DNA from 2 places in the Pseudomonas nanhaiensis genome. Region 2 is predicted to be linked to the other one. Evidence: predicted binding sites of a transcription regulator. Region 2 holds the regulator's gene; the other holds the start of a gene.
What was found. The regulator FliA, encoded in region 2, starts transcription of late flagellar genes. The targets are predictions, from matches to a motif close to CTAAAGTTTNNNNNNNNNNNGCCGNTAA.
Positions count from the first base shown of each region.

Region 1: a site for FliA is predicted at 4,218-4,245, ahead of KEM63_RS07210 (methyl-accepting chemotaxis protein). Genes of this name have one in related genera too.

Region 1 covers NZ_CP073751.1:1,592,327-1,599,719, reverse strand. The annotation lists gene KEM63_RS07235 (putative bifunctional diguanylate cyclase/phosphodiesterase) at 1-1,165, shown strand, start outside; gene KEM63_RS07230 (DUF3820 family protein) at 1,227-1,451, shown strand; gene KEM63_RS07225 (pyridoxal-dependent decarboxylase, exosortase A system-associated) at 1,470-2,690, shown strand; gene KEM63_RS07220 (YcgL domain-containing protein) at 2,692-2,985, opposite strand; gene rnd (ribonuclease D) at 2,975-4,129, opposite strand; gene KEM63_RS07210 (methyl-accepting chemotaxis protein) at 4,319-5,761, shown strand; gene KEM63_RS07205 (ComEA family DNA-binding protein) at 5,797-6,078, opposite strand; gene KEM63_RS07200 (O-succinylhomoserine sulfhydrylase) at 6,269-7,393, opposite strand, start outside.
Region 2 covers NZ_CP073751.1:1,158,900-1,166,292, forward strand. The annotation lists gene KEM63_RS05275 (tetratricopeptide repeat protein) at 1-60, opposite strand, end outside; gene flhA (flagellar biosynthesis protein FlhA) at 290-2,395, shown strand; gene flhF (flagellar biosynthesis GTPase FlhF) at 2,454-3,806, shown strand; gene fleN (flagellar synthesis regulator FleN) at 3,836-4,663, shown strand; gene KEM63_RS05295 (RNA polymerase sigma factor FliA) at 4,660-5,397, shown strand; gene KEM63_RS05300 (chemotaxis response regulator CheY) at 5,537-5,914, shown strand; gene KEM63_RS05305 (protein phosphatase CheZ) at 5,930-6,724, shown strand; gene KEM63_RS05310 (chemotaxis protein CheA) at 6,737-7,393, shown strand, end outside.

The DNA of each region.
Region 1 (7,393 bases), 430 kb from region 2:
ACAGCAGATATCGACCGTCCAGCGGGTCATGGGTCAGACCGTGCTCGACTCCCTGTCGCGCAAAGTCGCGCGGTTCCTGCTGGAAAGACTGCGTCCCAAGACCCAGGTCTATCAACTCGGCTCCTGCCAGTACGTCTACATCTGCATCTACCGCGATGAAGCCGCTGCCGTCGACTACGCCGTGGGCCTGAGGCATGATCTGCTGGCACTTTGCAGGGAGCACGACACCTCGATCAGCATCCGGCCCGCGTTGGGCGTATCACCCTTTCTGCCAGGTTCGGTCGAGGCCAGCGATCTGCTGCGCACTTCGCACAGCGCATGCCTGGATGCGCGGCAGACCGAAGCAGGCGTCGGCGTCTTTTCCATGAGCATCGATGCCGGACATCAACGCCGCTTCACCCTGCTGGCAGACATCCGCTCTGCCCTGCTCAGCCAGGATCAGTTGCGCCTGGTGTTTCAACCGCGCATTGAGTCAGCCACCGGCCGCTGCGTTGGCGCCGAAGCCCTGCTGCGCTGGCGTCATCCGACGCTGGGCGACATCTCGCCCGCCGAATTCATCCCGTTGCTGGAAAACACCCCGCTGGCTCGACCGATCACCGCCTGGGTCATGCAGGCAGCTATCGCCCGCAGCGCCATCTGGAACCGACAGGGTCGGGACCTGCGTATATCGGTCAACGTGTCGGCAGCGAATCTGGATGAGGATGACTTCGTCGACAACGTGCTGGCAACGATGCGACAGCACGGACTGCCGAGCTCGGCGCTCGAGCTTGAGCTGACTGAAAGTGCGCTGATAGGCAACAGTCGCTCGGCCTCGGAGCGGCTCGGCCGCCTGGGTGCAGAAGGCATTACCGTGGCGATCGACGACTTCGGTACAGGCTACAGCAGCCTCGCCTACCTGCAGGAAATCCCGGCGCACGTGGTCAAGATCGACCGCTCTTTCGTCAGCCGCCTGGACACACATGCCCGTAGCCAGACGCTGGTGCGCAACATGGTCTCGATGGCCCACGACATGGGCTATCGCGTCGTGGCCGAAGGCGTGGAAAGCATCGAATCACGCGATTTCCTCCATGCCCTGGGCTGCGAAGAGCTGCAGGGCTATCTGATTGCCCGCCCCATGTCCGCGGAAGCCCTGGAGCAGTGGTTGATCGAACGCGAACCGGACTGAACGAGAAATGGCGTCAACGCTTCGGGCATAATGCCACCTTTGACACTGTCCACGGATTTCCATGAAGCCTGAAGACCTGCAACTGCTAGTGACTCGTCAAATGCCCTTCGGCAAGTACAAGGGTCGGCTCATTGCCGACCTGCCGGGGCATTATCTGAACTGGTTTGCCCGGGAGGGCTTTCCGCCGGGAGACATCGGTCGCTTGCTGGCGCTCATGCAGGAAATCGATCACAACGGACTTTCTCCCCTGCTCGATCCGTTGCGCTCGTCGCCGCGGGTACGTTGAACCTTCCCTGGACGCCGAATGCCCCACTCTGCGCTAGACCGTTTTACCGATGCCGGCCCCGAACTGCTGATAAACGGCCTTACGCTTGATCAACTGGCTCTGCGCGCCGGTGGAACGCCGTTTTACGCATACGACCGGGCCGCGATCGTGCAGCGTGTCGACACACTTCGATCGGGCCTGCCACAGCGCGTCGAGTTGCATTACGCAATCAAGGCCAATCCGATGCCGGCCGTGGTCAATCTGCTGGCCAGCTGCGTTGACGGACTGGACGTCGCGTCGATTGGCGAACTGCGCGTAGCGCTGGACAGCGGCACCGCTGCCGCGGACATCAGCTTCGCAGGGCCCGCCAAGGGTGATGACGAGCTCGCCGCAGCCGTCGCCAATGGCGTATTGATCAACGTTGAGTCAGCAGATGAGTTGCGGCGCATACGAGGCATTGCATCCAGGCTGCAGTGTCCTGCGCAGATTGCGCTGCGGGTCAATCCGGACTTCGAGCTGAAGTCGTCGGGTATGAAGATGGGCGGCGGTGCCAGACCCTTTGGCATCGATGCCGAGCGGGTCCCCGAACTGCTCGATACATTGCGCAGCGACGAGCTGGTTTTGAAGGGGTTGCACATCTTCAGCGGCTCGCAGAACCTGCGCGAGGAAGCGATCGCCGAAGCGCAGAGCCTGACCTTTGAGTTGACCAGACGTCTCACCCAGTTCTGGGGCAACCCGTTCGAACTGATCAACATCGGAGGGGGACTTGGCATTCCGTATTTTCCTGCCGACCGGCCGCTCGACGTCACGCGTGTTGGCGAGCAGCTGGCGCGACTGATCGACGAGAATGCCCATTGGCTTGGCAACACGCGGTTGATCATGGAGCTGGGGCGATACCTGGTCGGCGAAGCGGGCTATTACGTGTGTCGCGTCATTGAGCGCAAACACAGCCGCGGCCAGACGTATCTGTTGTGCGACGGTGGTCTGCATCACCATCTGGCCAACTCCGGCAACTTCGGCCAGGTGCTTCGCAAGAATTATCCGGTGGTCATTGGTAATCGCCTGAACGAGCAACCAGTGGAAATGGTCAGCGCCCACGGGCCATTGTGCACGCCGCTGGATATTCTCGCGGACAAGGTCGAGCTGCCGCGCGCGGAGCCAGGCGATTTTCTGGTGGTCCTGCAATCAGGTGCCTACGGTCCGAGCGCAAGTCCCACCGCGTTTCTCGGCCACCCTGCAGCCATCGAGATGCTGGTCTGATCTAGATGGGATCGTTGCGGGTCAGCAGTTCTTCGGGCAGATGCACGATCCAGTCTTCAGCCTGCGGCGGCATCTGCACGTGATAGCCCTGTTGCGACAGATTGCGCAACACGGCATGAGTGTCTTCCTTGGCCAGCTTGCGGTGCTCGTGCAACTCCAGGTCCATGGCGTGCTCCAGCAATCCGGCCATGTGCTGTATCGGCTCGGGCAGGTCGCTGACATCCGCTCCGCGGCGTAGATAGATGTACATACCCGGCTTGCGCTTGCTGCGATAGATTGAGCATTCAACCGACATCGTTGCCTTCCTGTGTTCCGTTTGCGACCTGAAGGAGTTGCTCACCCATGAGCTGTCGACGCCAGCTCACCAGTTCATCGGGTAACTGGTACGGCCCGCCAGGGTAGCCGGTCCTCACCATGGCCTCGAGCACCTTCTTGCGTAACATGATTTCCGGGGCGATGCCCAACCGGGTGGCATGCGCCTGACCCACCTTGCGCAGCGCCTTGAGCATCTTGTTGGCGTCCGCCGGAAGCGGCTCCGGCAGCCGTGCCGGCCACTGATCCTGCGGCACCGCCTTGCCCTGCCGGATCAACTCGAGAATCTGCTGGCCGTCCTGGCGCACCGAGCGGGGGTGCATGTCCTCGATACGCGCCAGATCCTGGAGGCTATCCGGCTGACGCTGAGCAAGTGGCACCATCGTGGTCTCTCTGAGCAGCCGATTGCGCGCCTGATTGCGAGCCCGGGACTCGCGCTCCCGCCAGGCGGCCAACCGCTGCAGCACGGCCAACTGGTCCGGGCGCAGACGCCAGGCCTGTTTGATCGAACGATAGGCTTGATCCGGATCCTGCTGGAGACCCACGACCGCGCTTTGCTCGGCGGTATCGCTCAACAACCACGCAGTGAAGCCGGCCTGCTCGATACGCGGAGCCAGCTCCTTGTAGATGTCCGCGAGATGTATCGCATCGTCTGCGGCATATTGCAGCTGAGTTTCACTGAGTGGACGCTGCAACCAGTCCGAGCGCGTCTCGTCCTTGGCCAACTCGATGCCCAGCAGAGCATTGACCAATCGTGAATAGCCCATCGAGAAGTCCATACCCAGATAGGCGGCCGCCAGTTGCGTATCGAACAACGGTTTGGGCACCGCCCCGCACAACTGGTGAAACACCTCGAGGTCTTCACTGCATGAATGCAGCACCTTGATAACCTGCGGATCCTCCAGAAGCGCCACCATCGGCGCCCAGTCGGTAATGGCCAGCGGATCGATCAGGTAGGCTTGCTCGCCGTCACCGACCTGAATCAGGCCGGCGATCGGAAAGAAGGTCTCGGTGCGCACGAACTCGGTGTCCACCGCAATGAACGGCAGCGTCCGCCAGCGTTCGCACCAGGCGGCAAGTTCGGAATTGTCGGCGATCATCAGGGGCTGAGCCCGGGATGCGGTCATGATGCGGTTCCTTGAGCGGGGCGACAGTATAACCGATGAAACGGCCGGCGCCCGGCCCCGAAAGCGATACCGAACGTGTCCCTTCACCATCAAGATTGATCCGTATCAACCGATACAGTCACTGGATTCTTATAATTGGCGCTCATCGGCGTCCCCTCGTCCGATACGAGTGCAGCGAATGGAGCAGGCATGGCTTTTCAGCATTTACCGTTGAAGTACAAATTCTGGGCGGTCAATGGCGTGACGTTCATCAGTACGCTGCTGCTGGTTCTTGTCGCGCTCTGGGTCGAGCAACGCACCCTGCACAAGGAGCGTCAGGCCGTGGCCGGCTCGCTGATCACGCAGCTCGAAGCGGGTCAACCCGTGCCGCACCTGACATGGCTGAATGCAGACGCTCTGGGCACAGCGCCGCCGGCGCTGGGTACTGCGCCGGTCTGGATCGATGCAGACAGACTGCCACCAGCAATGGCAGGCGGAGTACACGGCGCCTGGGGCATGCGCAACGGCGAGCAGACCGTGTTGCTGGCAGTGAATCATCAGCCGTACTTCGCTCTGCTGATTGCCCAGGCCCCTTTCTACGCCGTGACGGTGTTCGTTCTGATGCTCGGCGTACTGGTGGTCTCGCAGCTGTTGATTCTGTTCATCACCCGGCACATCACTGCGTTGCGCGATGTCATGCTCGCCGTTCAGGAAACCGGCGATCTGACCCTGCGCGCGAAAGCCGATTCTCGCGATGAGGTGGGCTCGATCGCACGGGCATTCAACGCGATGCAATCCGCTCAGCAGGAGGTGGTGGGGGCCGTGCGACATGCTGCCGAAGACCTGGACCGCGGCACCTCCGAACTGGCTAGACTGATGGGGCAGGTACGCGACGGCATGATTGCGCAGCAAGGCGAAACCGATATGGTGGCGGCTGCTGCGAACGAAATGAGCGCTACGGTTCAGGACATTGCCGGCAATACGGCGGCATCACGGGACCAGTCCGATCAGGCGGATCAGCTGGCGCGCCACGGGCGCGACCAGGTGTTGAAGGTCAGTGGCACCATAGCCGGGCTGGCGACCAGCATCGAGCGTTGCACCCACCATATGCAGAAACTCGAAGGGCACAGCCAGGAGATCAGCGGCGTGGTGCGGGTCATTCGAGACATTGCCGAGCAGACCAACCTGCTGGCGTTGAACGCGGCTATCGAAGCCGCCCGTGCAGGGGAATCCGGCCGCGGCTTTGCGGTGGTCGCCGACGAGGTGCGCGCGCTGGCGCAGCGGGTACAGAAGTCGACTGACGAAATTCACCGCATGATCGAAGCCTTGCAGGGCGGAACGCAGGATGCGGTGCGCGACATGCAGGCCAGCGCCGAGCTGACGCACGATTCGGTAGAACAGATCGAAGAAGCAGGTGCATCACTGGGCAGAATCACCTCGGCCGTGAGCCAGATCCTTGCCGGGAACAGCGAAATCGCTTCGGCAGTGGAACAGCAGAGCCAGGCCGCCGAAGCCATTACGCAGAGCGTGGTGCAGATTCGCGATGTGACCGAGCAGACCGTCCAGCAAACTCACCGTAGCGCCTCGACCAGCGAACAGCTCGCGACACTCGCGCACACGCTCAGTGCATCGGTCAGCAAGCTGCGTACCTGAACCTGAACCGGGCAGCGCCTGCTGCCCGATGTCTGCTATTGAACCGCAATCCGCTCGCGGTTCTTTTCCACCGTCGCCGCACCGATTCCGCTGACCGAGCTGAGCGCTTCAGGCGACTCGAACTGCCCATGCTCTTCCCGATACGACACGATGGCCTGCGCCTTTGCCTCGCCCACGCCCTGAAGTGTCTCGGCGATCTCCGCTGCGCTGGCAGTGTTGATGTTGACGGACAAGTTCGGCGTTGTGGTTTCAGCGAACGCGGGCGCCACGAGCCATGCAGAAGCAACAAGAACAACGGTACTGAGTAGTTTTTTCATGAGGATCACTCCTTGTGAGTAGTTGCGAAGCCGTACTACAAGGGTGACTACTGAGGCTTACTGCTCGGAACGCCCGCTTCCCTGCGGCAGGCGTACCCTAGGATAAATGCGCGGCGATGCCAAACGCGATGCTCAAATATGCGAACCGTTCGGCAACCGGCACGCCGCAGACAGCGTGCCGGCCCACCGGTCAGACCGCGTCGAGCCCGCGTTGCAGATCGGCTCGAATGTCCGCCACGTCTTCCAGACCCACCGCAACGCGTATCAGGTTGTCCCTGATACCCGCAGCCGACCGCGCCTCCGGCGTCAGCCGTCCATGGGTAGTGGTGGCCGGATGCGTGATGGTCGATTTTGCATCGCCCAGATTGGCAGTGATCGAAAGCAGCCGCGTGGCATCGATGAATCGCCAGGCTTCCTCACGCCCCCCGCGTACCTCGAAGCTGACCACTGCACCGAAGGCACTCTGCTGCGCGCGGGCGAGCTCGTGCTGCGGGTGGCTGGGCAAGCCGGCGTAATAGACGTGTTCGACCTGCGGTTGCTGCTCAAGCCATTCAGCCAGCGCCTGCGCACTGGTGCAATGGGCCTGCATGCGCAGCCGCAATGTTTCAAGGCCCTTGAGGAATACCCAGGCATTGAACGGGCTCATGGTCGGGCCGGCGGTGCGCAGGAATCCGACGACTTCCTGCATGTGCTCGCGACGCCCGGCGACCACGCCACCCAGCGCCCTGCCCTGGCCATCGATGTACTTGGTAGCGGAATGGATGATGATGTCCGCGCCAAACTCGAGAGGCTTTTGCAGCGCAGGCGTGCAGAAACAGTTGTCCACCGCCAACAGCGCGCCCTGCTCGTGCGCAACCTGCGCGAGGCCGCGAATGTCGACCAGCTCGGCGAGCGGGTTGGACGGCGATTCGACGAAGAACAACCGCGTATTGGCCCGGCATGCTGATCGCCAACCCTGCAGGTCGCCCAGCGGAACGTAGTCGACCTCGACGCCGAAGCGCTTGAAGTACTTTTCAAATAGCGTCACGGTTGCGCCGAACACGCTGCGAGATACGACAATGTGGTCGCCAGCCGAGCATAAACTCATGACCGTGGCCAGAATCGCCGCCATGCCGGAGGCCGTTGCCACGGCCTGCTCGGCGCCTTCAAGCGCGGCAATACGCTGCTCGAAGGTGCGTACCGTCGGATTCATGTACCGCGAGTAGACGTTGCCTGGCGCGTCGCCAGCGAAACAGGCCGCCGCGTCAGCTGCGGTACGAAACACATAACTGGAGGTCAGGAACAGCGCCTCGCCATGTTCTGCTTCCGGCCCCCG
Region 2 (7,393 bases):
GGTACAGCCGCCCAACCCCATCATCATCCCTAGTGCCAGCAAGTAAACGGTTACGCGCATCCAGAATCCCTGTGTGAACCTTGACCCGTGGTGGCTCGGTCTCACTGTTGCCGTGTCGGCCGGGCCCCCCACGAAAGTAGCATCCATGTGACATCGCAAAGGCGTTTTGGTGCCTTTCCAATCCTGTTGCGGAAAGCTGGAACGCTTCTTGCGTAAGCGCTGATAACTACGTATTTCCAGTCAATTTTTTGATGGGGCCTCCCACCGCATGGCAGCTCAACAAACGGACATGATGCGCAACATGCGCAGCAACATCGCCGGATTGCGTAACGGCAGCCTCGGCGTGCCGATCCTGCTGCTGGTCATGCTGGCAATGATGATGTTGCCGGTGCCGCCATTTCTGCTCGATGTGTTCTTTACGTTCAACATCGCGCTGTCGCTGGTGGTCCTGCTGGTCTGTGCCTACGCCTTGCGACCGCTGGATTTTGCCGTATTCCCGACCATCCTGCTGGTGTCGACGCTGCTGCGTCTGGCGCTCAACGTCGCCTCGACACGCGTCGTGCTGCTATACGGCCATGAAGGCGGCGATGCGGCCGGCAAGGTGATCCAGGCCTTCGGCGAGGTCGTCATCGGCGGCAATTACGTCGTCGGTCTGGTGGTGTTCGCCATCCTCATGATCATCAACTTCGTGGTCGTGACCAAGGGCGCCGGGCGTATCTCCGAGGTCAGCGCGCGTTTCACCCTCGATGCCATGCCTGGCAAGCAGATGGCGATCGACGCGGACCTCAACGCGGGCGTCATCAACCAGGAGCAGGCCAAGCTGCGCCGCATGGAAGTTGCCCAGGAAGCCGACTTCTATGGCTCCATGGACGGTGCCAGCAAGTTCGTCCGCGGTGACGCGGTCGCCGGTCTGATGATTCTCTTCATCAACGTCATCGGCGGCCTGGCCATCGGTATGGCGCAGCACGGGCTGAGCTTCACCGATGCCGGTCGCATCTATGTATTGCTGACCATCGGTGACGGCCTGGTGGCGCAGATTCCTTCGCTGCTGCTGTCTACCGCAGCGGCGATCATGGTTACCCGGGTCTCGACGTCCGAAGACATGGGCGCACAGGTTCAGCGCCAGATGTTCGCCACGCCCAAGGCACTGGCCCTTGCAGCAGCGATCATGGTCATCATGGGTCTGATTCCCGGCATGCCGCACTTTTCCTTCCTCAGCCTGGGCGCCCTGGCCGCAGCCGGTGCGTACTACATTTCGGTCAAGCAGAAGGCCAAGGCCGAGGCAGCGGCCGAGGTCGAGCGGCAGGAAGCGCAGGTGCCCGCCGTACAGCGGCCGGAGACCCGTGAGTTGGGTTGGGACGACGTCACTCCGGTCGACATGGTCGGACTGGAAGTCGGTTACCGCCTGATTCCGCTGGTCGACCGCAACCAGGGTGGTCAGCTGCTGGCGCGCATCAAGGGCGTGCGCAAGAAGCTGTCACAGGACATGGGCTTTCTCATGCCTTCGGTACATATCCGCGACAATCTGGATCTGGCGCCCAACGTGTATCGCGTCACGCTGATGGGTGTCGGGGTAGCCGAGGCGGAGGTGTATCCGGATCGCGAACTGGCGATCAACCCGGGTCAGGTTTTTGGCGAGATCAAGGGGCTCGCCGGCAAGGATCCGGCATTTGGTCTGGACGCAGTGTGGATCGAGCCGATGCAGAAGGATCAGGCCCAGTCACTCGGCTACACCGTCGTTGACGCCAGCACTGTGGTTGCCACGCACCTGAACCAGATCCTCAACAAGCACGCCCACGAACTGATCGGTCATGAGGAAGTGCAGCAGCTGATGCAGGTGCTGGCCAAGGCGTCGCCCAAGCTCGCCGAAGAGCTGGTTCCCGGGATGATCTCGCTGTCCGGTCTGCTGAAGGTGCTGCAGGGTCTGCTGCAGGAACAGGTGCCGGTGCGCGACATACGGACCATCGCGGAGGCCATCGCCAACAACGCTGGCAAGAGTCAAGATCCTGGCGCCTTGATTGGGGCGGTCCGGGTCCAGCTGTCGCGCTCGATCGTGCAAAGCATTGTCGGGCTTGACTCCGAGCTTCCCGTGATCACCCTCGAACCAAGGTTGGAACAGATATTGCTACAGACCATTCAGAAGGCCGGACAGGGTGCTGATGAAGGCATCATGCTCGAGCCGGGGATGGCTGAGAAGCTGCAGCGCTCCCTGGCCGATGCGGTACAGCGGCAGGAAGTCCAGGGCAAGCCGGCAATTTTGCTGGTAGCCGGACCGATCCGCGGGATGATGGCAAAGTTTGTGCGGTATGCCACACCCGGAGCCCACGTACTGTCCTACCAGGAAATACCGGACAGCAAGCAGGTCACCATCGTTGCGACGGTCGGCCAGCAATAAAGCTCAGCAATGACTGCTCGGCGCAACCCGCCAGGCAACAGGACAATCGAGGTCAGCCATGAAAGTAAAACGTTTCTTTGCCGCCGATATGCGTCAGGCGATGAAGCTGGTCCGGGACGAACTCGGTCCGGATGCCTCGATCATTGCCAATCGCCGGGTAGTGGGTGGCGTCGAGCTAACCGCCGCGCTGGATTACGAAGCGCCGCGTCTGACCCCGCCGACACCGGGCCTGAGCCAGGAACTGAAAAAGACCCAGGAGAAGATTCTCAGCGCCCGGGCCGAGCTGGAATCCGGTGAGCGCGCCTCCGGTGGTCCTCAGGTCAACCGTCAACTGTTTGGCGAGACGATGCGTCAGGCCGTCGAGAGTGGATCGCCGGTTGCTCAGGCGCTTCTGGCGCGCATGCAGAACGAGCAGGCCAGCCAGCCGGCAGCTGCAACTGTTGCACCGTCGGCTGCCACGCCGGTGGCGGAAGAGGGCGCCGGTCTCAGCGCGATGCGCGCCGAACTCGCCGGCCTGCGGGAGATGCTCGAGACTCAGCTGGGCAGCCTCGCCTGGGGGCAGGTGAACCAGCATCAGCCGCGGCAGGCCAGCCTGTGGCGTCGCCTGACCCAGCTGGGCCTGCCAGCTGAACTGTGCAAGGAACTGCTGGGCAAGGTCGCCGACGTCACCGACGTGCGCCAGGCCTGGCGCCTGTTGCTGGCGCATCTGGCGCACAGTATTCCTACGCTGCGTGAGGAGCTGATCGAGCAGGGCGGTGTCATAGCTCTGGTCGGTCCTACGGGCGCAGGCAAGACCACGACCCTGGGCAAGCTGGCGGCGCGTTACGTGCTCAAGCACGGCAGCCAGCATGTGGCGCTGGTCACCATGGACACCTACCGTATCGGCGCGCATGAGCAGTTGCGTACCCTCGGTCGTATTCTCAACGTGCCGGTGCGGGTGGTCGATGAACAGAACAGTCTGAGCGACGTGCTCGACGAGTTCTCCGGCAAGCGCCTGGTACTGGTCGATACTGCCGGGCTGCAGGCGCAGGATCCGCAGTTGCGCGGCCAGCTGGCCGAGATTGCCGCGCAGGGCGCGCGGGTGCGGACCATGCTGGTGCTCGCGGCGACCAGCCAGTATCGGGTGTTGAAGGCAGCGTTTCACAACTACCGTGCTTGCGGTCTGTCCGGCTGCATCCTGACCAAGGTCGACGAAGCGGCTACCCTTGGCGAGTCTCTGGGGCTGGCTATGGAGCAGGGTTTGCCGGTAGCCTATCTGGCAGATGGCCAGCGCATTCCGGACGATATAAACAAGGCTGTGGGTCATCAGCTGGTCAGCCGGGCGGTCAGTCTGGCAGGCAACGAAGCCCCGGCAGATCAGGCCATGGCCGACGTGTTTGCGGGTATATTGCATACCCAGCGGGCAAGCTAACGAATTCTAAGACAAGGTAATCGACATAGATGGCCAGCAAACATCCGGTTCAGGTTATCGCGGTCACCGGCGGCAAGGGCGGGATCGGCAAAACCAACGTTTCGGTCAATCTCAGCCTCGCTCTGGCTGAGCTTGGGCGGCGCGTGGTGCTGCTTGACGCCGACCTTGGCCTGGCCAACGTCGACGTGCTGCTCGGTATCAAGCCCAAGGCGACGCTTGCCGACGTGCTGGAAGGCACCTGTGATCTGCGAGATGTACTGATCGCCGGTCCGGGTGGCATCCGCATCGTGCCGGCAGCCTCCGGTGCGGCGAAGATGGTCAATCTCAATCCGCAGCAGCACGCCGGCCTGATTCAGGCGTTCAGCGACATCGGCGACAACCTTGATGTGCTGATTGTCGACACCGCTGCAGGAATCGGCGATTCGGTGGTCAGCTTCGTACGTGCGGCGCAGGAAGTGCTGGTCGTGGTATGTGATGAGCCCACGTCGATCACCGACGCCTACGCACTGATCAAGCTGCTGAATCGGGATCACGGCATGACCCGTTTCCGCGTGCTCGCAAATATGGTGAGCACGCCGCAGGAAGGTCGCACGGTGTTTGCTAAACTCACCAAGGTGACAGACCGTTTCCTTGACGTTGCACTGCAATATGTCGGTGCAGTGCCTTTCGATGAAGCGGTGCGCAAGGCAGTACAGAAGCAGCGGGCAGTGTATGACGCCTTCCCGCGCAGCAAGGCTTCCATTGCCATTCGTGGCATTGCGCAGAAAGTGGATTCCTGGCCCCTGCCTGCCAACCCACGCGGGCACCTCGAGTTTTTCGTCGAACGTCTGGTGCAGCAGACAGGGTCGGGGCTATGAACGCATCGGCCAGTGGAGTACGCATGTATACCCGCGCCCAAAGTTCTGCCGAATCACAGGACCGCCTCGTTGAGCAATTCGCGCCACTGGTCAAGCGCATTGCCTATCATCTGCTGGGCCGGCTGCCGTCCAGCGTTCAGGTCGAGGACCTGATGCAGGCCGGCATGATCGGCCTACTGGAAGCCTCCCGCAAGTTCGATCACGGCAAGGGCGCCAGTTTCGAAACCTACGCCGGTATCCGCATCCGTGGTGCCATGCTCGATGAGGTGCGCAAGGGCGATTGGGCCCCGCGTTCGGTCCACCGCAATACGCGCATGGTCAGTGAGGCGATGCGTAATGTCGAAGGCCGTTTGGGCCGCGACGCTAAAGATCACGAGATCGCTGCCGAACTCAATATGAGCCTCGAGGATTACTACTCGATTCTCAACGACACGGCCGGCAGCAAACTGTTCAGCTTCGAGGATCTGCTCGAGTCCGGTGGCGATGCCGACGCGCACGGTGATCATGAACCCTACGGCGGCTTGCAGGACGAGCGGTTTCGCTCGGCGCTGGTCGACGCGATCGACGGCCTGCCGGAGCGTGAGAAGCTGCTGCTGTCGCTGTATTACGACGAAGAACTGAATCTCAAGGAAATTGGCGCCGTCCTCGGCGTCAGTGAGTCCCGTGTAAGCCAGTTGCACAGTCAGTGTGCGGCGCGTTTGCGGGCGCGCCTGGCCGATTGGCGCAACGATTGATTTTATCGCCAGCATCCGGACAATGCCCGGGTAGCCAGCACCGCAACAACGACAAGGCTGGCAAGGCCATTAGCATCTGATTAGCGAGTGCGAACCTGCACTTTCCCTGGTTTGTACGGAGGTCGACTTGGACAAGAACATGAAGATTCTCATCGTTGATGATTTTTCGACGATGAGACGTATTATCAAGAATCTGCTGCGCGACCTGGGGTTCACCAACACGGCGGAAGCCGATGATGGCAATACGGCGTTGCCGATGCTGCAGAGCGGCAGCTTCGATTTTCTCGTTACAGACTGGAACATGCCTGGCATGAGCGGGATCGACCTGCTGCGCGCCGTGCGCGCCGATGAGCGTCTCAAGCACCTGCCGGTGCTGATGGTCACCGCTGAAGCCAAGCGCGATCAGATCATCGAGGCCGCTCAGGCCGGGGTCAATGGCTATGTGGTCAAGCCGTTCACCGCGCAGGCGCTGAAAGAAAAGATCGAGAAGATTTTCGAGCGCGTCCAGGCTAAGTAATCCGGGGTACAGGTTATGGCTTTAAGCAAGGATCCCGGCCAGGCGACTGCTCAGGAATTCGAACACTCCCTCAAGGACAACGCACGGCAACTGGTCGAGTACCTCGAGAAGGGCCAGTTCGGCGAAGCGGTTCTCGTCATTCACGCGATCAATCAGGCGCGCGACCGCGGCCTGTATCACGAGGTCGGGCAGCTGACCCGCGCGCTGCACAACGCCATCGTCAACTTCCAGATCGACACGTCGCACGCACTCGGCGACAGCAACGAGGTATCGAAGATTTCCGACGCCTCCGACCGTCTCGATTACGTAGTCAAGCTGACCGACAAGGCCGCCAACCGGACCATGGATCTGGTCGAGAGCAGCGCGCCCATCGTTTCCGACATGGGCCAGGAAGCCTCGGCGCTCAGGGCAGACTGGGAGCGTCTGCAGCGACGGGAAATGGCCGCTACCGAGTTTCGCGACCTGTACAAGCGCATGGGCGACTTCCTCGAGAAGACCGAGAGATCCAGCGCCCAGGTCTCCGGGCATCTGAATGACATCCTCATCGCCCAGGATTATCAGGATCTTACCGGTCAGGTGATCAAGCGTGTAACCGCGCTGGTTCATGATGTCGAGGAAAGCCTGGTCAATCTGGTGCGCATGGCCGGTCAGGTCGATCGCCTGGCGGGGATCGATCACAACGATTCACGACGCGAAGAGAAAAAAACCTCGGACAGGGGTGAAGGTCCGCAGATTCATGCCGATAAAAGAGAAGACGTGGTTTCTGGACAAGACGAAGTTGATGATCTTCTGTCCAGCCTTGGCTTCTAGGGGAGTGGGTGCATGAGTTTCGACGCGGATGAAGAGATCCTCCAGGACTTCCTGGTGGAAGCCGGAGAGATCCTCGAATTATTGTCCGAGCAGTTGGTGGAGCTGGAGAACCGTCCCGAGGACATGGATCTGCTCAACGCCATCTTCCGCGGCTTCCATACCGTCAAGGGCGGTGCAGGGTTTCTTCAGCTCGATGCTCTGGTCGGCTGCTGCCATATCGCCGAGAACGTCTTCGACATCCTGCGCAAGGGTGAGCGGAAGGTCACCTCCGAGCTGATGGATGTGGTGCTGCAGGCCCTCGATGCAGTCAATGGCATGTTTGCCCAGGTCCGTGAGGGCGAAGACCCTACGCCGGCCGATCCGCAACTGCTCGCGGCGCTTGCCGTGCTGGCTCACCCCGCTGGTGAAGAAGTGGCTGCGGTCCAACCTGCGGTCGCTGCCGTCACCACCCCCGCGCCGGAACTCGAGATGGCCGGTGCCACTGCGGACGACGCAGACGGCGATATAACCGATGACGAGTTCGAGCAGCTGCTTGATGCCTTGCACGGCGGCGACGCGCCAGCTCCCGCAGCGACGGCAGAGCCGCCAGCTGCTGCAGCCGGTGCCGGCGACGAGATCACCGATGAAGAATTCGAAGCACTGCTGGATCAGCTCCACGGTGCCGGCAAG